3 regions of the Sphingomonas sp. Leaf38 genome follow, and region 1 is predicted to be linked to each of the others. Evidence: riboswitches for the same ligand, from Rfam matches in the RefSeq annotation. Region 1 holds a riboswitch; each other region holds the start of a gene.
The links. A riboswitch is a leader RNA that binds a small molecule or an ion and turns the genes downstream of it on or off. The one in region 1 is predicted to bind cobalamin.
Positions count from the first base shown of each region.

Region 2: linked by a shared signal. The riboswitch ahead of cobW (cobalamin biosynthesis protein CobW) and the one ahead of ASE88_RS10185 (TonB-dependent receptor plug domain-containing protein) in region 1 are both predicted to bind cobalamin.
Region 3: linked by a shared signal. The riboswitch ahead of ASE88_RS02740 (TonB-dependent receptor) and the one ahead of ASE88_RS10185 (TonB-dependent receptor plug domain-containing protein) in region 1 are both predicted to bind cobalamin.

Region 1 covers NZ_LMLD01000011.1:599,114-606,394, forward strand. The annotation lists gene ASE88_RS10165 (A/G-specific adenine glycosylase) at 1-246, shown strand, start outside; gene ASE88_RS10170 (serine hydrolase domain-containing protein) at 243-1,595, shown strand; gene nudC (NAD(+) diphosphatase) at 1,601-2,479, shown strand; gene ASE88_RS10180 (TonB-dependent receptor) at 2,603-4,663, shown strand; cobalamin riboswitch at 4,740-4,956, shown strand; gene ASE88_RS10185 (TonB-dependent receptor plug domain-containing protein) at 5,072-6,949, shown strand; gene ASE88_RS10190 (ABC transporter substrate-binding protein) at 6,946-7,281, shown strand, end outside.
Region 2 covers NZ_LMLD01000009.1:391,778-399,058, forward strand. The annotation lists gene ASE88_RS04050 (HoxN/HupN/NixA family nickel/cobalt transporter) at 151-1,140, shown strand; cobalamin riboswitch at 1,196-1,413, shown strand; gene cobW (cobalamin biosynthesis protein CobW) at 1,517-2,566, shown strand; gene cobN (cobaltochelatase subunit CobN) at 2,576-5,806, shown strand; gene ASE88_RS04065 (cobalamin biosynthesis protein CobG) at 5,803-6,936, shown strand; gene ASE88_RS04070 (precorrin-8X methylmutase) at 6,937-7,281, shown strand, end outside.
Region 3 covers NZ_LMLD01000009.1:66,692-73,972, reverse strand. The annotation lists gene ASE88_RS02750 (TonB-dependent receptor) at 1-363, opposite strand, end outside; gene ASE88_RS02745 (FadR/GntR family transcriptional regulator) at 563-1,315, shown strand; partial or broken gene ASE88_RS19340 (xylan 1,4-beta-xylosidase) at 1,746-1,997, shown strand; cobalamin riboswitch at 2,304-2,544, shown strand; gene ASE88_RS02740 (TonB-dependent receptor) at 2,616-4,883, shown strand; gene ASE88_RS02735 (hypothetical protein) at 4,837-6,327, shown strand; gene ASE88_RS02730 (LysR family transcriptional regulator) at 6,372-7,259, opposite strand.

The sequences.
Region 1 (7,281 bases):
CCGGAACTCGAGGACGCGCCGGCGCAGGCCGACTGGCGGATGCTCGATGCGACGGTTGCGCACGGCTTTACGCATTTCGATCTGCAACTGACGCTTGCGGTGGCGACGGTCGAGGCGCATCACCCTCGCGCTCCAGCCGGAAGCGAATGGTGGCCGATCGACGACCTGGACAGCGCCGGGCTGCCGACCGTGTTCGCCAAAGCCGGCAGAGCGATACGACACTGGGCCATAGGGAGAGCTGCATGAAACTGGTGCACTGGATTTCGACGGGCGGCCTTGTCGCGCTGGCCGCCGCGACCGCCTATGCGCAGCAGGCGCAGCCCCGGCCAGCAGCCCTTTCGCAAGCGCGCCCTGCGCCGCGTATGACGATTCCGGTCAAGGCGCTGCTTCCCGCGACGACGACGTTGTTCGACAGCTATGTGGCGCGCAACACGATGCCCGGCATCGTCGGCGCGTTCGGGGTCGGCAACGGCCCGACACTGTTCCCATCGGCGGGCCGGATCAGCGACGATGCAGGCGCACCGGCGGTTAGCCCCGATTCGCTGTGGCGCGTCTATTCGATGAGCAAGCCGATAACCGGCATGGCGGCGATGATGCTGATCGAGGACGGCAAGCTCAACCTCGACGATCCGGTCAGCAAATATATCCCGGCGTTCAAGGACATGAAGGTGGCGACAAGCCCCGATACGTCGCTTGATTCGCGTCCGGCGACGCGACCGATCACGATCCGCAACCTGCTGACGCATACTGCCGGGCTCGGCTATTCGATCGTCACGAAGGGCGCGCTGCTCAAGGAATATGAGCGGCTCGGCATCCTGCCGGCATCGGTCAACGCGGCGATGGAAGAGAAGATGCGGCTGGTCCGGCCGACGTCGCTGGAGGCGTTCGCGAACCGCGTCGCGACGCTGCCGCTGATCGCCGATCCGGGCACCAAGTGGAGCTATTCGATCGGGCTTGACGTGATGGGCCGCGTGATTGAGGTCGCGAGCGGCATGAGCTTCGAGCGGTTCGTGCAGACGCGGCTGTTCGATCCGCTCAAGATGAAGTCGAGCTTCTGGCAGGTGCCGCAGAGCGAGGTCGGGCGGCTGGCCACGAACTACGCGTTTGTCGGCGACACGCGGACGCCGCTCGATCCCGCCGCGACGTCGGTGTTCCTGCAGAAGCCGAGCTTTCCGTATGGCGGCGCCGGCCTGGTGATGTCGGCGCGCGATTACGACCGATTCCTGCACATGATCCAGGACGGCGGCACGCTCGATGGCGTGCGCGTGATGAAGCCCGAGACGATCGCGCTGGCGACGTCGAACCTGCTGCCGGCGGGCGTGACCTATGGCGGCGTGAGCGGCGGTACCGGGGGGACGAAGGGCAGCAACATGGGCTTTGGTGCGGGCGGATCGGTGGTGCTCGAGACCATGCCGAACGGGCCGGGCAAGGGCACCTACGCCTGGGGCGGCGCGGCGGGGACGGTCGCGTGGGTCGATCCCCTCAAGCGAACGCGCGGCAACGTGATGGTCAATTACTTCCCGGCGGATCGGATTCCGCTGCGGGAGGACGTGGTCGCGGCGCTGCAGCAGGATGCTGCGCGGTTGCGCCGATGAGCGTGATGGCGGCACCTGGATTTACCGGCGGGACGCTCGACCGGTCCGATGCGTTGCGCCATGATCCGGACGCGCTGGCAGCGGCGACGCGCGATTGGCGCGCGCGGCTGCTCGTGCTGGACGGGTTGCAGCCCGGGGTAACCGATGACGGGCATCTCGCCTGGACGTCGATGGCGGACATGCCCGACGATGCCGCGCCGATCCTGCTCGGGCTCGACGAGAGTGGGCGACCGCATTTTGCGGCATTGCTGGCGGGAATGCGGGTCGAGACCGCGCCGGCGATGCGATCGCCCGCGCTGATGGCGGTGCTGGCGTCGCTCGCACCGGGTGAGGCGGCGACCTACGCGGGCGCGCGCAGCGTCATCGACTGGCACGTCCGGCACGGATTCTGCGCGAAGTGCGGCTCGCCGACCGAAATGATACGCGCCGGATGGGCACGGCAATGTCCGAATTGCGCGACCGAGCATTTCCCGCGGGTCGATCCCGTGGTGATCATGATCGCCGAGCATGACGGGCGAGCGTTGCTCGGGCGTGGCAAGGGCTGGCCAGCGGGGCGGTATTCGGCGCTCGCGGGGTTCGTGGAGCCGGCCGAGTCGATCGAGGAAGCGGTCGCGCGCGAGATCCTGGAGGAGTCGGGGGTTCGCGTCGGCAAGGTGCGCTATGTCGCCAGCCAGCCCTGGCCGTTCCCGTCGTCGCTCATGATGGCGTGCGTCGCGGAGGCCGAGGACGACGCGATCACGCTCGACGTGAACGAGCTCGAGGATGCGATGTGGGTGCCGCGGGAAATGGTACGCGCGGTGTTGCGCGGGGAGGAGGGGCCGTTCGTCGCGCCGCCGCCCTATGCGATTGCCTATACGCTGCTCAAGGAATGGGCGGGGGAGTAGGCCACCCTTCGTTATCCCGATGCGTGTGTATTCCGCCGGTTAGGCTCATCCTGTAGCAGGGCTTTTTGCCGCCGACGCTATTCCGGGCCTTCAGATATCGCGAAAAGCTGTCATGCGGGGGCCATGATTCGTCCTTCGCTTTTCGCTATCGCGCTCGCGTCCTCCGGTCCGGCGCTTGCGCAGTCGGTCGTGGCACCTGCCGCCGATGAGTCCACCGAGATCGTCGTGACCGGGCGCGGGCTCGCCGATGCGCCGGGCGATCGTGCCTACGACATCGTCACGATCGATCGCGCCCGGATCCAGGCGAATGCGAGCAACCGGCTGGAGAGCGTGCTCGCCGACGTCGCCGGGTTGCAGCAGTTCCGCCGCTCCGACTCGCGGAGCGCGAACCCGACCAGCCAGGGCATTTCGCTGCGCGGGATCGGTGGCAATGCGTCGAGCCGGGCGCTGCTGATCTTCGACGGCGTGCCGCAGGCGGATCCATTTGGTGGCTGGGTGGCGTTTCCGGCCTATGCGACGGGGCGGCTCGGGCGCATCCGCGTGACGCGTGGCGGCGGGAGCGGGTATCAGGGGCCGGGTGCGCTCGCCGGGACGGTCGAGTTGGACAGCGCGACACCCGATCAACTCACCCCGGTCCAGGGCAGCGTCGCCTATGGCAGTCGCGACTCGGTCGACGGGCAAGCGTCGGCAGCGTTGGTGCGCGGATCGGGGTTCGCGACGCTATCGGGCGCGTACGCGCGTGGTGACGGCTTTACGCCGACCGTCGAGGAGAGCCGCGGGATCGTCGATCATGCCGCCCCGTACGAACAGGCGTCGGGCGCGCTGCGGACGGTCGTCGGGATCGATGCGAAGACCGAATTGCAGATGAATGCGAGCGCATTCACCGACCGGCGCGACCGGGGGAGCGACTTCACCGCCAACAGGAGCGAGGGAGCGGATGCCAGCCTTCGCCTGATCGGCCGCGGCGCCTGGGGCTATTCGGCGCTGGCGTATCTGCAGACGCGCGCGTTCGCGAGCAGCTTCAACAGTATCAATGCCGCGCGGACGACCGCGACCCAGTCGTTGAACCAGTATAACACGCCGGCGACAGGGCTCGGCGGGCGGATCGAGATCGCGCCGCCGCTGGGCGAGAACATCACGCTCAGGGTCGGCGCGGATATCCGCGACGTGAGCGGCAAGACGCAGGAGCTCTATACGTTCGTGAACGCCGTACCGTCGCGTCGGCGCGAGGCGGGGGGGGGCACGACGACAACCGGCGCGTTCGCCGATGGGAGCGTCGTCGCGGGTAGCTTTACGTTCAGTCTGGGCGCACGGGTCGACTGGTGGTCGATCGATGGCGGCTATCTGTCGGAACGACCGCTCGCGGGCGGCGCTGCGTTGACCAATCTGCGCTACGCGGATCGCGATGGCAGCGAGACGACCGGCCGGGCGGGCGTGGCGTACCAGCCGGTCGAGGCAATCACGCTGCGCGCAGCGGGCTATCGCGGCTGGCGCCTGCCGACGCTCAACGAACTCTATCGCCCTTTCCGGGTCGGTAACGACGCGACCGCGGCGAACGCCCAATTATCGCCGGAGCGACTGACCGGGGTCGAAGCCGGGGCGACGCTGACCCCGGCCCCCGGCGTGAGCATCGCCGCAACCTATTTCCATAACCGGCTGAAGGAAGCCGTGGCGAACGTCACGACGACCAATCCGCCACAGATCCTGCCGGGGGTGACGACCTATCGCGTCCGCCAGAATCTCGACGCGATCCGTGCGCACGGCTTCGAACTGGATGCGGCGTATCGCCCTGGGCGACTGGGCGTGCAGGCGTCGTGGTCGCACACCAATTCGACGGTCGAGGGTTCGGGGATCACCGCCGCCTTGGACGGCTTGCGACCCGCGCAGACGCCACGCGACCAGGTGTCGGGAACGGTCGACTGGCGACACGATGCGGCGGCGGTGTCGCTGACGGTGCGGCATATCGGCCAGCAGTTCGACGACGACCAGAATACGCGCGTGCTCGATCCGGCGACGACGCTCGATGCCTATGCGGCGCTGCCGATCCTGCGCTCGCTGACAGCCGAGTTCCGGGCCGAGAATGTCCTCAACGAGCGGGTCGAGGCGGGGATAAGCGGCGCAAACATCGTCGAGCGCGCGACGCCGCGAACGATCTGGGTCGGTCTGCGTTACGGTTTGCGCTAACCGCGTCATAGTCTCGTCGTCGCGGGACAGGATTACGGCGGTATCCGCTGCGTTGACCCGTGCAGAGCGCGCGACTAATGCCATTCGCGTGAAGGGTTCCCGGCGACGGGATCAAAAGGGAAGTCGGTGCGCGGGCCGGGTCGGTGCGACCCCATCCGCAAGACCGGCGCTGTACCCGCAACTGTGACCGGATAGCGGCCACCCCGAAGATGCCACTGGGTTTCAGCCTGGGAAGGCGGGGTGGGCGCGGCGACCCGGAAGCCAGGAGACCTGCCTCTCACGGTCGATCCACTGCGCGGGCGGGTGTCCGGCGCGGACGAGTGCTCCGGTCCCGCCGGGTTCCCTCGAGCGAGAGACGTCTGGCCGCCCCGCGAATGGTCGCAGGCGGTTCTGGTTAGGACGTGCCTGATGACGAAGTTCTTCCTCCTCCTAGGCGCCGCGACGATCGCGGCACCGGCGAACGCCCAGACGATTCCCGATAGCGATGCCTCGGACATCGTCGTCACCGCGAGCCGCGCCGCGCAACCGCTGAGCGAAATCGGCCAGGCCGTCACGGTGATCGACCGCGCCGAGATCGAGCGCCGGCAGACCACCGTGGTATCCGATCTGCTCGCGACCACGCCTGGCGTCACCGTCACGCGCAACGGCACAGTCGGCGCGCTGACCGGCGTCCGCATCCGCGGCGCCGAGGCGGACCAGACTCTGGTCGTGATCGACGGCGTCCGCGTCAACGATCCGTCGTCGACCGGCGGCGGCTTCAATTTCGGCAATCTCCTGTCGAGCTCGGTCGAGCGGATCGAGGTGTTGCGCGGACCGAACTCGGTGCCATGGGGCAGCCAGGCGATCGGCGGCGTCGTCAACATCATCACCGCCGCGCCGACCGAGGGTTTGCAGGCGCGCGCCAACGCCGAATATGGCTATGCGGACAGCGTGTTCGCGAGCGCGGGCGTGTCGGGCGCGAAGGGCCCGGTATCGGGCTCGCTGACCGGCGGCTACCTGCGCAGCGACGGCATCTCGTCCGCGGCAAGCGGCACCGAGCGCGACGGATATCGCCAGTACGGTGCGACGGGGCGGCTGGGCGTCGAGTTCGCGCCGGGCATCGGCCTCGACCTGCGCGGCTATTTCGCGGACAGCCGCGTCGACATCGACGACGGGTTCGACCCGAATACGTTCGTGGTCGCGGACAGTGCCGCCTATGGCACCACGCAGGAACTCTATGGCTATGCCGGCCTGCACGCGAACTTCGCCGATGGCCGGTTCAACAACCGCGTCGCGTTCACGATCGCCGACATCAACCGCGACAATTTCTCGCAGCCGGGCGGCGACGTGTCGTTCCTCGGTCGCGGCCGCAGCGAGCGTTACGAATATCAGGGCGACTTCCGTCCGCTCGACCAGGTCCGCGTCGTCGCGGGTGTCGAGCGCGAGAACAGCCGCTACAATGACGGCTTCAGCTATGCCGATACCGGCATCACCAGCGTGTACGGCCAGCTGATCGTCAAGCCGATCGATATCCTCACGCTGACCGGCGGCGTCCGTAACGACGACCACGAGGATTTCGGCAATCACACGACGTTCGGCGCGAATGCGGCGCTGGCGCTGCGCACGGGGACGACGGTGCGTGCGAGCTATGGCGAGGGCTTCAAGGCGCCGACCTTGTACCAGCTCTTCTCCGAATACGGGAATGGCGACCTCGATCCGGAGACGGCACGCAACTTCGACGTCGGCGTCGAGCAGGCGTTTCTCGGCAATCGCGCACGCGTCGGGGTGACCTATTTCAACCGCCGTACGCGCAACCAGATCGATTTCCGCGATTGCATCGCGGTCGAGTGCGTTGACCGGCCGTTCGGCGTATACGACAACGTTGCCCGCGCCGAGGCGGACGGCGTCGAATTCACGCTCGCGGTGCGCCCGGTCGATGCGCTGACGCTGACCGCTAACTATAGCTATATCGACACCGAGAACCGTTCGATCGGCGACGATTTCGGCAAGCATCTCGCGCGCCGTCCCAAGCAGACCGCGAGCGTCGACGCGGACTATCGGTTCGCGTTCGGCCTGTCCGTCGGCGGTACCGTGACGATGGTCGGCGACAGCTTCGACGACGCCGCCAACGCGACGCGCCTCGACGGTTATGCGCTCGCCAGCGTTCGCGCGGAGCTGCCGGTCAACGACCAGATCGCGCTCTACGGCCGCGTCGATAACCTCACCGACTCGCGGTATCAGACGATCGCGGGCTACGGGAATTACGGCCGGGCGGCGTATGGCGGCGTGCGGTTGCGGCTGAAGTGAGGCGCGGGGCGATCCTCCTCGCGCTCCTGCTCGGGGGCTGCGCGCGGTCCCCCGGCGCGGGCGGCGGCGGCGGGATCGTCTCGACCAATCCCTGCGTGGATTCGGTGCTGGTGCGGATCCTGCCCGCATCGCGGATCGCCGCGATCAGCCAATATTCGCACGACGCGTCGGGGACCTCGATCCCGCTCGCCGTGGCGCGCCGGTTCCGGACGACCGCCGGGACCGCCGAGGAGGTGATCGCGCTGCATCCCGATCTCGTCATCGCCAGCACCTACACCCCGTCCGCGACGCAGGCGGCTTACGCGCGGGCCGGTTTGAAGACATTGCTGGTC
Region 2 (7,281 bases), on a different contig from region 1:
CGGTCTTCCTGCGTCCCGGCCGCATGCGGCAGGTCCCCGTCCTCGTCGGACGCCGGGGAGTTCTGCATGACGACGATGACGATCGATAAGCCCGCCAAGAAGACGTCCGGCAAGCCGGCACGGATGGCCACGCGCAAACGCATCGGCTGGATGTTCGCAAGCCTGGTCGCGGCCAATATCACCGCCTGGGGCTGGGCGTTCTCGCTGTTCCATGCGCAGCCGCTGATGCTCGGCACCGCGTTGCTCGCCTGGGGGCTGGGCCTGCGCCACGCAGTCGATGCGGATCATATCGCCGCGATCGACAATGTGACGCGCAAGCTCATGCAGGACGGCCAGCGCCCGATCACGGTCGGCTTCTGGTTCGCGATCGGCCATTCGGGGATCGTGCTGATCGCCGCGGTCGCCATCGCACTCACCGCCAGCGCACTGGCGCAGTTCGAGGCGTTCAAACAGGTCGGCGGCGTGATCGCCACCGTCATCTCCGCGGTGTTCCTGTTCACGATCGCGGCGATGAACCTCGTCATCCTGCGCTCGGTCTGGCGGACCTTCGGCCATGTCCGCAGCGGCGGCGTCTATGTCGAGGAAGACCTCGATCTGCTGCTCGGCAACCGCGGCCTGCTGGCGCGCCTATTCCGGCCGATGTTCCGGCTCGTTACGCGCAGCTGGCATATGGCGCCGCTCGGATTCCTGTTCGGGCTCGGCTTCGATACCGCAACCGAGGTCGCGATCCTCGGCCTGTCCGCAAGCCAGGCCGCGGACGGTCTGTCGATCGGCACCATCCTCGTGCTCCCGATCCTGTTCGCGACGGGCATGGCGCTGGTCGACACGGCGGACGGTGTCGTCATGCTCGGCGCGTATGAATGGGCGTTCGTGAAGCCGATCCGCAAGCTCTACTACAACATCACGATCACGCTGATCTCGGCAATCGTCGCGATCGCGATCGGCGGGATCGAGACGCTGGCGCTGCTGGGTGCCAAGCTCGGCCTGTCGGGGGGCGTGTGGGACCTGGCGGCCGCGCTGGGCGAGAATTTCAACGGCCTCGGCTTTGCGATCATCGGCCTGTTCGTGTTGTGCTGGGTGCTGAGCTTTGCGATCTATCGCTGGAAACGCTTCGACGAGATCGAGGTCGTGCACGGATAGCTGGCGGCCCGGTGAAAAGTCCTTTAGGTCCCACCCCGAGGCTCGGTTTTACCGAACTTCAACAGATCGCGCCGGTGCCCTTCGGGGCTTGAAAGGGAATGCGGTGCGGGAGGATGTCCTCCCAATGCCGCGGCTGTCCCTGCAACTGTAAGCGGTGAGCGAGACGCACAGGCCCTTCGCGAGGAGGGAAGCCACTGGGTCCAAGACCTGGGAAGGCGTGTGTCGAGCTTTGACCCGTGAGCCAGGAGACCTGCCAGCGTAACGGTCGCTCTTGCCTTGATCCAGGGGATGGTCGCGGCACGGTACTCCGTCTGAGCGACGAACGCGTGCGGCCGAAAGGTCGTGCGTGCCTGCGTATGCTCGAAGGAGAACAAGAATGTCGGACCGCTCGCCCACTTTGGCAAAAGTCCCCGTCACCATCGTCACCGGCTTTCTCGGCGCGGGCAAGACGACGCTCATCAGCCACCTGATCCGTAACGCGGGCGGCCGCCGGCTGGCGGTCGTGGTGAACGAATTCGGCACGCTCGGCATCGATGGCGACATCCTCAAGGGTTGCGCGATCCCCGATTGCCCCGCGGAGAACGTCGTCGAACTGGCCAATGGCTGCATCTGCTGCACCGTCGCCGACGATTTCATCCCGACCGTCGAGACTTTGCTCGCACTCGACCCGCGCCCGGATCACATCCTGATCGAGACGTCGGGCCTCGCGCTCCCCAAGCCGCTGCTTAAGGCGTTCGACTGGCCCGCGATCCGCTCGCGCATCACCGTCGACGGCGTCATCGCGCTTGCCGATGCGGAGGCGGTCGCCGCCGGCCGGTTCGCGCCCGACATCGCCGCGCTCGATGCGCAGCGCGCGGCCGATCCGAGCGTCGATCACGAGACGCCGCTCTCGGAAGTGTTCGAGGACCAGCTCGCCTGCGCCGATCTCGTCCTGCTCACCAAGGTCGATCTCGCCGGTCCCGAGGGCGTCGCCAAGGCGCGGGCGGTCATCGCCGCCGAGTCCGCCCGCCCGCTTCCGGTGATCGACCTGACCGACGGCATCATCGACCCGCGCGTGATCCTCGGCCTGAACGCCGCTGCCGAGGACGACATCGCCGCCCGCCCCTCGCATCACGACGGCGAGGACGATCACGAGCATGACGATTTCGACAGCGTCGTCGTCGCGCTGGGCGAGATCGCCGATCCGGCCGAGCTTGCCGCCAGGATCGAGGCGCTCGCCCGCAGCGCCGACATCCTGCGCGTGAAGGGCTATGCCGCGGTCATCGGCAAGCCGATGCGCCTGCTCGTCCAGGCAGTCGGCGCACGCGTCCGCACGCAATATGACCGCCCCTGGCGCGCCGACGAGCCCCGCCGCACGCAACTGGTGGTCATCGCCGAGCATGATCGCATCGACGAGGCCCGCATCAAGGCCGCGCTGGACGCCTGAGGCGCCACGATGCACGTCGTCTTCCGCGAGACCCACGGGCTGGAGGAGAACGCGGTCCCGCAGGATCTCGCGCAATCCCCCGCAGACCTCGTCGTCCTGTCCTTTTCCGACGGCGACCTCGGCGCGTTCGCCGCGGGCTGGCGGCGTGCGGACGCCGCCGGGCGTCGCCTGCCGTCGCTGCGGCTCGCGAACCTGGCGGCGCTCCAGCACCCGCTGTCGGTCGATACCTATGTCGAGCAGACGCTGGCGGGCGCGAAGGGGATCCTGATCCGGCTGATCGGCGGGCGCTCCTATTGGAGTTACGGCCTGCAACAGGTCGAACATCTCGCGCGGGAAAAAGGCATCGCGCTGGCGGTCTTGGCCGCGGACGGCCGGATCGATGCGCGGCTCGATGCCGCCTCGACGATCCCGCTCTCGACGCTTCGCCACCTCGCGAAGCTGTGCGATACCGGCGGCGCGGTCGCGGCGCACGCGGCGCTGGCGCAGTTCGCGCTCGCCGCGGGCTGCTATGCCGGCCCGGTCGCCGGGGTCCGCGCGATCGCCGATGTGGGGGGATGGCAGCCGCAGGACGGCGTGACCTGCCCCGCCGCGTTCGCGCTGACCGCGAAGCGCCCGCGCGTGCTGATCGTCTTCTACCGTTCGTATCTCACCGCGGCCGATCTCCACCCGATCGAGGCGCTCCACGCCGCACTGACCGGACGGGGCTTCGACGTGATCGGGCTGTTCGCGCCCTCGCTGAAAGCGCCCGACGCAGCCGGCTGGCTGGCGCGCTGGGTGGGCCCGCTGGCGCCGGCTGCGATCGTCAACGCCACCGCCTTCTCCGCGCGCGGGGCGACCGAAGCCACGCCGCTCGACGGCGCCGAAGTCCCGGTGTTCCAGATCGCGCTGGCGACCTCCGACCGCGCCGCCTGGGCGGGCGCGAAGCGCGGCCTGTCGCCCGCCGACCTCGCCATGCACGTCGTCCTGCCCGAAGTGGACGGCCGCGTGTTTGCCGGCGTCGCCAGCTTCAAGGAAGCCGCAGCCCGGGACGGCGATCTCGAATATACCCGCCGCGAACACCGCGCCGACCCGGACCGCATCGCCGCCATCGCCGCGCGGATCGCAGCGTGGACCAGCCTCGCCAGCAGGCCCGTTGCCGATCACCGCATCGCGATCGTCCTGTCGACCTACCCCGGCAAGGCGTACCAGATGGCGCACGCCGTCGGGCTCGACGCGCTGGCGTCGACGCACGCGATCCTCGCCGATCTCACCGCCGCCGGCTATGCGATCACGCCCGACGACCGCGACCTTGCGACGTCGCGGATCTGCTGGCCGCTTGCCGCGTATCGGACCGCGCTTGAAAAGCTCCCGGCAGAGCTCCGCCAGGAGCTTCACGACGTCTGGGGCGAGCCTGGCGAAGACTTCGCCTTCACCGCGATCGACCAGGGCGGCGCGCTGATCGCGCTGCAACCCGAACGCGGTCGCAGCGAGCACCGCGCGGACGAATATCACGATCTCTCACGCTGTCCTTCGCACGCCTATGTCGCCTTCTACCTCTGGCTGCGCGCCCGCGGGGTCGACGCGCTCGTCCATGTCGGCGCGCACGGCACGCTCGAATGGCTGCCCGGCAAGTCGGTCGCGCTGTCCGACGGGTGCTGGCCCGAGGCGCTGACCGCGGCCATGCCCGTGATCTACCCGTTCATCGTCAACGATCCCGGCGAAGCCGCGCAGGCCAAACGCCGCATCGGCGCGGTCACGCTCGGCCATGTCCCACCGCCGCTCGAACGGACGCGCACCGGCGCCGGGCTTGGCCGCCTCGAAGCGTTGCTCGACGAATTCTCCAACGCCGACGGCCTCGATCCCGCGCGGCGCGACCGGCTGCAGCGCGACATTCGCGACGAAGCGACCGCTACCGGCCTCGCCGCGACGCTGGGGCTCGACGATGCGCAGTCGCCAGCGGACGCGATCACGCGCATCGACACGTTCGTGTGCGACGTGAAGGAGAGCCAATATGGCGACGGCCTGCACATCTACGGCCGCGGCGAGCACGGGGCGGCGGAAAGCGCCGGCTTGCTGTCGGCGCTCCAGGGGAAGCGTGTCGCGTCGGGTCCGTCCGGTTCGCCGTGGCGCGGTCGATCCGACGTCGTCCCGACCGGCCGCAACCTGTACACCACCGATCCGCGCGCCGTTCCTTCGCGCGCCGCGCATCGCCAGGGCGTGACGCTCGCCGACGAACTCGTCCGCCGCCATTTGCAGGACCATGGCGACTATCCCCGCACGCTCGTCGTCGACCTCTGGGCGTCGGCGACGATGCGCACCGCGGGCGAGGAGTTCGCGATGGCGCTCCATCTGCTCGGCGCGGAGCCCGTCTGGGACATGCAGTCCGACCGCGTGACGGGCGTCGAGATCCTCCCGCTCGCCACGTTCGACCGGCCCCGCATCGACGTCACGCTGCGCATATCCGGGCTGTTCCGCGACGCCTTCCCGACGCTGTGCACGATGTTCGGCCAGACCGTACGCGGGCTCGGCGCACGCGACGAGCCCGCGGACTGGAACCCGTTCGTCGGCAAACCGTCGACGCCGCGCGTCTATGGTCCCGAACCAGGCCGCTACGGCCTGAGCATGGGCGACGCCGCGGAAACCTACACGCCCGAGGCGCGCCTCGATGCCGGCAAGGCGTGGCTGTCGGCCTCCGCCCACGCGTTCGACGACGGCAACGACACCTTCGACCCTATCGGCATCCGCGACCGCGTTGCCGCGGCCGACGCCTTCGTCCACGTGCAGGACTTGCCCGAGACCGACCTGCTCCTCGCGGCAGACTATGCCGCGCACGAAGCGGGCTTCGCCGCCGCGCAATCGGTCGCAGGCGGAAACGCCACGCTCTACCATCTCGACGCGCGCGACCCGAGCCAGGCCAGGGCCCGCCCGCTGAAGGAAGAGATCGCCCGCGTCGTCCACGCCCGCGCGCATCCCGGCTGGGTGGATGGCATGATGCGCCACGGCTTTCGCGGCGGTGCGGAGATCGCCGCGACGCTCGACCATCTCGGCGCGTTCGCGCATCTAGCCGGCGCGGTCCGCCCCGAACTGATCGACCTTTATCACGATGCGACGCTCGGCCGTGACGACGTCCGGGCGTTCCTTGCACAGGCCAACCCCGAAGCGCTCGGGGCCATGCAGGCGCGCTTTGCCGCGCTCCACGCCGCCGGTCTCTGGCCGACGCGCCGCAACTCGATCCTCGCGCAGCTCGAGCTGCCGGCATGAGCGCGTTCGTCGTCAAGGGCTGGTGCCCCGATGCGTGGCGCCCGATGATGGCCGGCGATGGCCTGCTCGTCCGCATCCGCCCGCCGCTGAGCCGCCTGACCCGGGCTCAGATCATCGGCCTGTGCGCCGCCGCAGCGCGCCACGGCATGGGCCAGATCGACGTCACCAGCCGCGCCAACCTCCAGATCCGGGGCGTTTCTGACGACGAATGGCGCCCGTTGATCGACGCCATGCTCGAACTCGGCCTGATCGACCCCGATCCGACGCGTGAGGCCCGCGCCAACATCCTCGTCGCCCCCGATTGGCGCGAAGGCGACGACACGCACCGCATCGCCTCCGAATTGCGCGCCCGACTGCACGAGCTGCCGGAGCTCCCCGGCAAGGTCGGCTTCGCGATTGACGCCGGCACCGCGCCGATGCTCGCGGACGCACCCGCGGACTTCCGCATCGAACGCGCCGCGAGCGGCCACCTGATCCTCCGCGCCGACGGCCGGGACCGGGGCACGCCGCTATCGCCCGGCACCGAAGTCGACCAGCTGATCGCGCTCGCCTGCTGGTTCGGCGAAACCGGCGGCACCGCCAGCGGCCGCATGGCGCGTCATCACGCACCGCTGCCCGAATGGGCCGCCGCGACGATCCCCCCCGCGGCTTGCGCACCGCGGCTAGAGCCCGGCCCGCACGCGCTCGGCCTGCCCTTCGGTCGCATCGAAGCATCGGCGCTGACCCACCTGCTCGAGGCCGAGCCCGCGATCCGCGCGATCCGCCTGACGCCTTGGCATATCGCGATCCTCGAAACGGAGTCGCCGCTCGCGGCTACACCCGATCCCGCCGCCTTCATTACCACGCCGTCCACCGCGCTGCTCCGCACCGACGCCTGTGTCGGCGCGCCCGCCTGCCCTCAGGCCACGGTCGAGACCCGCAACCTCGCCCGCCGCCTCGCGCCCCACGTCGCCGGCCGCCTCCACGTTTCCGGGTGCGCCAAGGGGTGCGCGCGGGCGACCACTGCGGACGTCACGCTGACGGGTCGCGACGGCCGCTACGACCTCGCGTTCGACGCGCGCGCCGGCGCCCCCCCTTCCCGCGCGGGGCTCGATACCGCGCAGATCCTCGCTCAGTTCGGAGCCGCCTGAATGCCGTACGCCTATGAAACCGACGGCGCGGCGATCTATCGCCAGTCGTTCGCGATGATCCGCGCAGAAGCCGATCTCGCCCGGTTTTCACCCGAAGAAGAGCCGGTCGCCGTCCGCATGATCCACGCCGCCGGGCTGGTCGGCCTCGCGAAACATATCCGGTTCTCGCCGACCTTCGCGGTCGATGCGCGCCGCGCGCTCCAGGCGGGCGCCCCGATTCTCTGCGACGCGCGGATGGTCACCGAAGGCATCACACGTGCCAGATTGCCTGCGGACAACCGCATCTTATGCACGCTGCACGCCCCCGAGACCCCCGACCTCGCACGCGCGATGGGCAACACGCGA
Region 3 (7,281 bases), on a different contig from region 1:
GCCTACGTTGAGATCGGGAAAGCGGCCCAGACCGTCCGACGAGATACCGTCGGTGATCGCGATTTCCGACCTCTTCGACCGGATCGCGTCGGCGTAGCTCTGCTTGAAACCGGTGACGACGATGTCCGCGGTCGGCTGTTCCGCTGCCTCTGGTTGCGACTGCGGATCGGCGGCAGTGGTCTGTGACGGATTGGCAGGCGTCGCGACGGTCGGCGTGGCCGGATTGGGCGCGGGCAATGCCGGCGTCACGGTCGGTGCAGGCGTGGCGGGCGCTTGCTGTGCAGCGACCGGTATGGCGGTCAACATTGTCGCACCGAGCAGTGCGGCCAGCGTATTCCGACGAATATTCGCAACGTGCGTCATAGACCTCCCCCTATTCTTCCATCGGTCCGATGGTCCGCCGTGGTATGTCCCCGGTCGGTGCCAGCAGTGCATTGCTTGTCATCAGGGCGGCCAATCCCGGGCCTCTCGGCGACGGGAAATTGGCCTCTCCTTTTGGCAAGGCCAATTTGGCCGAATTGGCCTATTGTGTCAATCGGGGTGATGTGGGATCTTCCAAGTAATGAAACAGCGCACGGAAAAGCTTTACCAGCGGGTCGCGTCCGCGATCACCGAAGGTATCGTCCAAGGCCGCTATCGCGTCGGCACGCGCCTGCCTGGCGAACGTGAACTGGCCGAGGACTTTTCGGTCAGCCGCCCGACGGTACGCGAGGCGATGATCGCGCTCGAGATCGGCGGACTGGTCGAGGCTCGCCATGGCTCCGGTCTTTATGTCATTGCGTCGCCGACCGACGTCGCGAACCCGGCGGAGCTGGATGTCGGCGCATTTGAACTGATCGAGGCCCGGATATTGTTCGAGGGCGAGGCAGCCGCGGTCGCTGCGACGGTGATCGACGACGAAACGCTGGCGATATTGGACGGGACACTCGAGGACATGGCATCGGCTCTCCCCGACAGCCCGGAGGCGATGGATGCCGATCGTCGTTTCCATCTCTCGATCGCGGAAGCGACCGGCAACACAGTCATCAGCACCGTCGTCGAGATGCTCTGGAATCTGCGCGAGCAGTCACCCCTGAGTGTGCATATGTTCGCCGAGGCCCGCCGTGAGGGCATCCACCCCCGCGTCGACGAACATCGCCTGATCGTCGAAGCGCTGCGCGCCCGCGATTCCGCGCAGGCGCGCAAGACGATGCGCGATCATCTCCGCCGCGTAGTCGACGACATGCTGGCCGCAACCGAAGTCGAAGTGCTGGAACGCGCCCGATCCGAAATCGAGTCCCAGCGCGGCAAGGTTACCCAACGCCTGACCGCCTGATCGCAAGGACCGACGCTTGAAATTGCGTGAACGGCCGTTGGAGAAGGATTGCAGGCAACGCGGAATGTCCGCGCTTGGTCGATTATGGCGATAAGCTCACCCTGCAACAGTCTCGATGGTCTGATTCAATCTTCGTGAGGTGAGCGGAGACGGGCCAATGATAAGCGAGCGGGCGAGAGCGTCGGAAGCGCTGTTCGACAGCTTCGGCCTTGAGGGCATGTTTCTGCGAACCACATGCTCCCCTCGATCGACCGGTTCGCGACCCTGCCGAGCATCCGCGACCGTCTCAAGCCGTTCCAAGTGCACCTGCGAGGTCCCGACCGCGCCAAGAACGAGTGCCTCCCCGCCTCTACTTCCAGAACCTCCGCGAGAGGCCAAGTTGATCCCGATACCGACGTGCATGCCACCCGCTGAGGCGCCGCGCGGACCTGGCTTTGCGCTCAGGCGTCCGGCCAGTGAGCATGGACGCCGCATGCCGACACGGATCACGAACGCACGCCACATCGTTGCGGTCCCTACCAGCGGCGATGCCGGCAAGACCTGGCAACGCGTGTATCGAGGCATCGAGGTGTCGGGCTATCACCATGATGTCCGGGGCGACTCCCCCATGTTGCGTCCCGACCTCCACTCGGCGGGTAGCGGAGAGGCATGCTTTCGCGACTTCCGGTACGACGCACTTTGACGGGGAACGGCGTTCCGCAGCCAAAGTTTTTGCGCACTCGCCGTTTCTGGAGTCGGTACATAGAACGGCCCCAGATATGCGCCAAGCGCCGGCCGGTCGGCGCAGGCGGCGCAAAACACTGGTCGCCGCAACGTGGAGATGCAGACCGGTTTTTCCCACATCTGACCACCACATGATGATCATGGATGAGCGATCCCTCGCTATGGGGAAAGCCGGTAGGGACGCTAGACCGTGACGTTCGGCTATGGCGATTGCCCGAAGGCATTGGTCGGGATACATCGGCGGCGCTGATCTGCTTTTGAAGCAGGCCGGCATGATCGCGTCGGTGTCCTGAGAGGGACTTAATAGGGAACGCGGTGAAGGTGGTTCGCCGCCTGAATCCGAGGCTGTCCCTGCAACTGTAAGCGGCGAGCGCGATGCATATCGCTCCTTCCCTCATAGGAAGGGGCAGCCACTGGGCCGGACGTAAGTTACGAAGGCCTGGGAAGGCCGTGCATCGTGTGACGACCCGTGAGCCAGGAGACCTGCCGGCGTCTGGTCGCTCTTGCCTGGCCCAGGGGGTGGCCGCGGCACGGTACTCCGTCGAGCGACGACGTGTGCGGTGGGGACCGCACTGGCATGCGTGCCGGTCGCGATGGCGTCCGGCTGGCGCGAATGTCGGCCGTTCGCGGGAGGTCCCTGCCGGGTTCGCTCGACGCCCCGGGGGTTACCGTAATGCCGTTCCAATTGTCTCGCCTCGCGTTCGCGGGCGCTTTGCTGTCGCCTGTTTTCGCAGCACCGCTCAACGCTCAGTCTTTGCCTGCCACCGACAATGAGGACATTCTGGTTATCGGCCAGCATGCCCGCGACACGCTAACCACGCCAAATCAGACCGGCAGCCGCCTGCGCCTCACGCCGCTCGAGACCCCCGCGACGATCTCGGTCATCGATGGCGCCACGATCCGCGCGCGCGGCGACATGTCGGTGATCGACGCGACGAGCCGCGCACCGGGCATCAGCAACGCTGGCAACCCCGGCAATGGCGGCACCGCGCTCGCCGCACGAGGCTTCAGCGGTCAGGGATCCGTGCTCCAACTCATCGACGGCATAAGGCTGTTTCCGGCTGCCGGCACGATTACCTTCCCGACCGATCCTTGGATGGTCGAACGAATCGACGTCCTGAGCGGCCCGGCCTCGGTTCTCTACGGCCAGGGTGCGCTGGGCGGCGCGGTCAATGTCCTGATGCGCAAACCCCATACGCAGCAGACGCAAATGGAAGGCGAGATCGGCTATGGCTCGCAGGACAGCTTGCATGTGGCGGCCGGCGCAGGGGGGCCGATCACCGAGCGCCTCTCCTACCGGATCGACGGCAGCTATCGGCGGTCCGACGGCTATGTCGATCGTGGCCAGTCGCGCAGCCATGCCGTCTCGGGGACGCTGCGCTGGGCACCGACCGACACGCTCGTCATCACCGCGCGGGACGATTACGGCGATCAGAAGCCGATGCGCTATTTCGGTACGCCGCTGATCGGCGGACGGCTCGACGACCGCATCCGGAAACGCAACTACAACACGCGCGACGGCTATATTCGCTACCGCGACAACCGCACCAGCCTGCAGGTCGACTGGACGCCGAACGACATGGTCACCGTCAGCAACCAGGCCTATCGCCTCACCTCCAAACGCTCCTGGCTCAATCTCGAAAGCTATTGCTGGATCGCCGCGGACGGCGTCTGCGCCAACGCCAGTGGCAACACCGGCACACCGGGCGGCATCCTGCGTACCGACATGACCGGGATCGTCCACGACCAGACGCAATGGGGCGATCAGGGCAGCGTGACGCTCAGGACGGACGTCGCCGATGGCGTCGGCAACGACCTTATCGTGGGCTTCGACGTCAACCTCATCAAACTGACCTATTCACACAATTTCGGGTCTGATCCCCAGATTTTGGAGGTCGATCCCGCGGCGTTCGATCCCGGTCTGATCATCGACACACAGGGCATCGCACCGCGTTATCGCACACGCACCACCGAATATGCGGTCTTTGCCGAGGACCGGCTGAAGCTCGGGACGCACGTCTCGATCGTCGGTGGCGTGCGCTACGAGCGTGACACGATCCGCCGCTGGTGGATCGATGATCCAGGCGGCGTCAGCACCGAGACGTTCGCGCTCGACAAGCGGCTGCACAATGTGACCTGGCGGGTCGGGAGCGTCTATCAGCCGATCCCGACGGTGTCGCTCTATGCGCAATATGCCACCGGCGTGGACCCGCTGGGGACGCTGACCACCTATTCGACCGGGCAGGTGCAGTTCAGCAACGCGGTGGGCGATCAGGTCGAGGTCGGCGCCAAGGCGGTGTTCCTCGACGGTCGCGGCACCGCCACCCTCGCCGCCTACCGCATCGTCAAGAAACGCCTGCTGGCACAGTTGACCCCGACAAGCCCGGTCGAGCAGGTCGGCCAGCGATCGGCCAGGGGTATCGAGGCTGCGGTGTCGCTCGATCTGCCTTACGGTGTCGGGATCGATGCAAACGGCAGCGTGCTCGACGCGACGTTCGACGACTTCGTCTCCGGCGGCTCGATCTTCAACGGCAATACCCCGCCGGACGTGCCCGAGACGCTCGCCAATCTCTGGCTGCGCTGGAACGCCACGCGTGCGCTCCAGGCACGCGCCGGGCTGCGCTACGTCGGGCGCCGCTATTCGGACAACGCCAACAGCTTCCGCGTCCCCAGCTACACCACGGTCGATGCCACGCTTTCCTATGCGGTGACGCGACGCCTCGCGGTCGATATCCACGCCTACAACCTGTTCGACCGGGCCTACGCGTTAAGCACGTACAACAATCAGCAGTGGGTCCTTGGTCGTCCCCGCTCAATCGACGTGTCGCTTCGTGCCAGCTTTTAACGCCTTCATACGGCCGGCGCTTGGCAAGACTGCCCGGCGCTGGCTGTACCTCGTTCATCGCTGGATCGGCATCGCCAGCTGCCTGTTCTTCGCCATGTGGTTTCTGTCCGGGCTGGTGATGCTCTACGTGCCCTACCCCTCCCTCTCGCCAGCCGAGACGCTGGCTGGGGGCGAGGCAATCGACTGGCCAGCAGTGAACGTGCCGCCTCCGCTGGACGGCGGACGGTTACCACAGGCACTGTTGCTCGAAATGCGCGACGGCACGCCTGTCTGGCGCGTGACCGGATGGAACGGAACGCACACGACGGTCTCGGCCAGTCGCGGCGCTGTCCTGCGACCGGTCGACGCTCTTTACGCCGGCCGGGTCGCTGGCCACTTTGGCAACGCACCGACGCAGCACGTAGAACGGCTGACCCGCGATCAGTGGACGGTCGCTGGCGGCTTCGATCGACACCGTCCCCTTTGGAAGGTTGCGCTTGCCAATGCGTCCGGCACGGAGGCCTATGTGTCCTCGACTACGGGCGCCGTCGTTCAAGTAACGACGCGTCGCGAGCGGTTCTGGAACTGGCTCGGTTCGGTGCCGCACTGGCTCTATCCGACGGTGCTGCGACGGGATCAATCGGCCTGGCGTCAGGTCGTGCTGTGGGTATCCGGCCCCTGCATCGCCGCGGCGGTTGCAGGGATGTGGATCGGCATCCTGCGGACCCGCATCGGCGCACGGCGCTTCAAAGGCGCGCGGATGACGCCCTACAAAGGCTGGATGCTCTGGCATCATGTCGCGGGACTAGTGGGTGGCGCCTTCTTAGTCGCCTGGATCTTCAGCGGGTGGCTGTCGGTCGACCCCGGCCATCTGTTTGGCGGGACGAAGCCGGGCGAGGCGGCGATGCGAACATATCAGGCATCCGATCCGATGCCGGGCCTGGCACTCGACCGTCTCCGCATAGCAGGCGCAGGTGCGGTTGTAGCGGAGTTGACCGACCATGCGAGAACTCCGCTTATCCTGCTGTCCTATCACGACGGGCGGCGAATAGTGTTGAATGCGGCAACACTCGCGCCGTCTCAAGCCACCGAGGCTGCCATCGTGAGGGCCGCACGGCATCTGGAGAGCCCCGCGCTGCTACGCTCGGTCGATCGCCTGACGGCGCCCGATGCATATTGGTATGCGGTCGGGATGCTACCGCGTCTGCCAGTGTTGCAGCTCCGTTTCGCCGATCCGGCGCAGACCTGGTTCTATATCGATGCTGCTACCGGGGAAATTCTCCGGACGGTCGATGAACGACAAAGAGCGTACCGCTGGGTATTCGACCTCCTCCACAAATGGGATCTGAACATCCTGACGCTGCACCGCCCGGCCTGGGATGGTCTGATCTGGCTGTTCTCGATCGCCGGTGTGGTGACATCGATAAGCGGCATCTGGCTTGGCTGGAAACGGCTCGCACGGTAACGGTTTCATCGCAGCCAGCTTTCCCGAAACCGACGCCCTGAGTATCAGATATTACCCGCCAGTAGATCGATGAAGCGGCGGACTTTCGGAGCGAGGTGTCGACGACTTGGATAGATCATGCTGATCGGCACGGGGGGCGCGGCATAGGTCGTCAGCACTGCGACGAGACGACCTTCGGACAGATCCTGGTCGACGACATAGCTGGGCAGGAATGCCAGTCCCGCCCCCGAGACTACGGCATCGCGTAACGCTTCCCCGCTGTCGAGCGAAAGGCGTGCCCGCGGTTTAACGACGACGGTTTTACCCTCGACAGCGAAACGCCAGCCACGCGTCTGGCCGGCGCTGACGTAATTCAAGCAAGTGTGGCCCAGCAGATCGTCGGGATGCTGCGGTGCCGGAGCGACCGACAGATAGGCCGGACTCGCGACTACCAGGTCATGCTGATGGGTCAGCGTTCTGGTGATGAGGCTGCTGTTCTCGCGGGTCTCGCCAATGCGGATTGCCAGATCGAGACCGTCTTCGATGATGTCGCTGACCCGGTCCGTGAAGCTCACATCCGCCTTCAGCCTGGGCCACGACGCAAGGAAGTCGTTGAGCAACGGCAGGATCAGGAGGCGTCCAAACGTCATCGGCGCGGTCATTCGGAACAGTCCCTGCGGCTCTCCACCGCCATCGGACATCGACAATTCCGCTTCTTCCAGGTCGGCCAGGATCTGCGTGTAGCGATCCAGGAAAACGCGGCCGTCATCGGTCAGCCCGAGGCTGCGTGTGGTCCGGTGGAACAGCCGAACGCCCAGCCGATCCTCCAGGCGGGCAACGCTCTTGGCGATGCCCGACCGCGTCATCGCGCGCGCGCGCGCGGCGCCTACGAAGCTCCCGGCTTCGGCTGCTGCCACGAAGGCGACGATGTCGTTGATATTTCCCGGTGCCATGAGGCGCTCCCGCTCCTTCGCA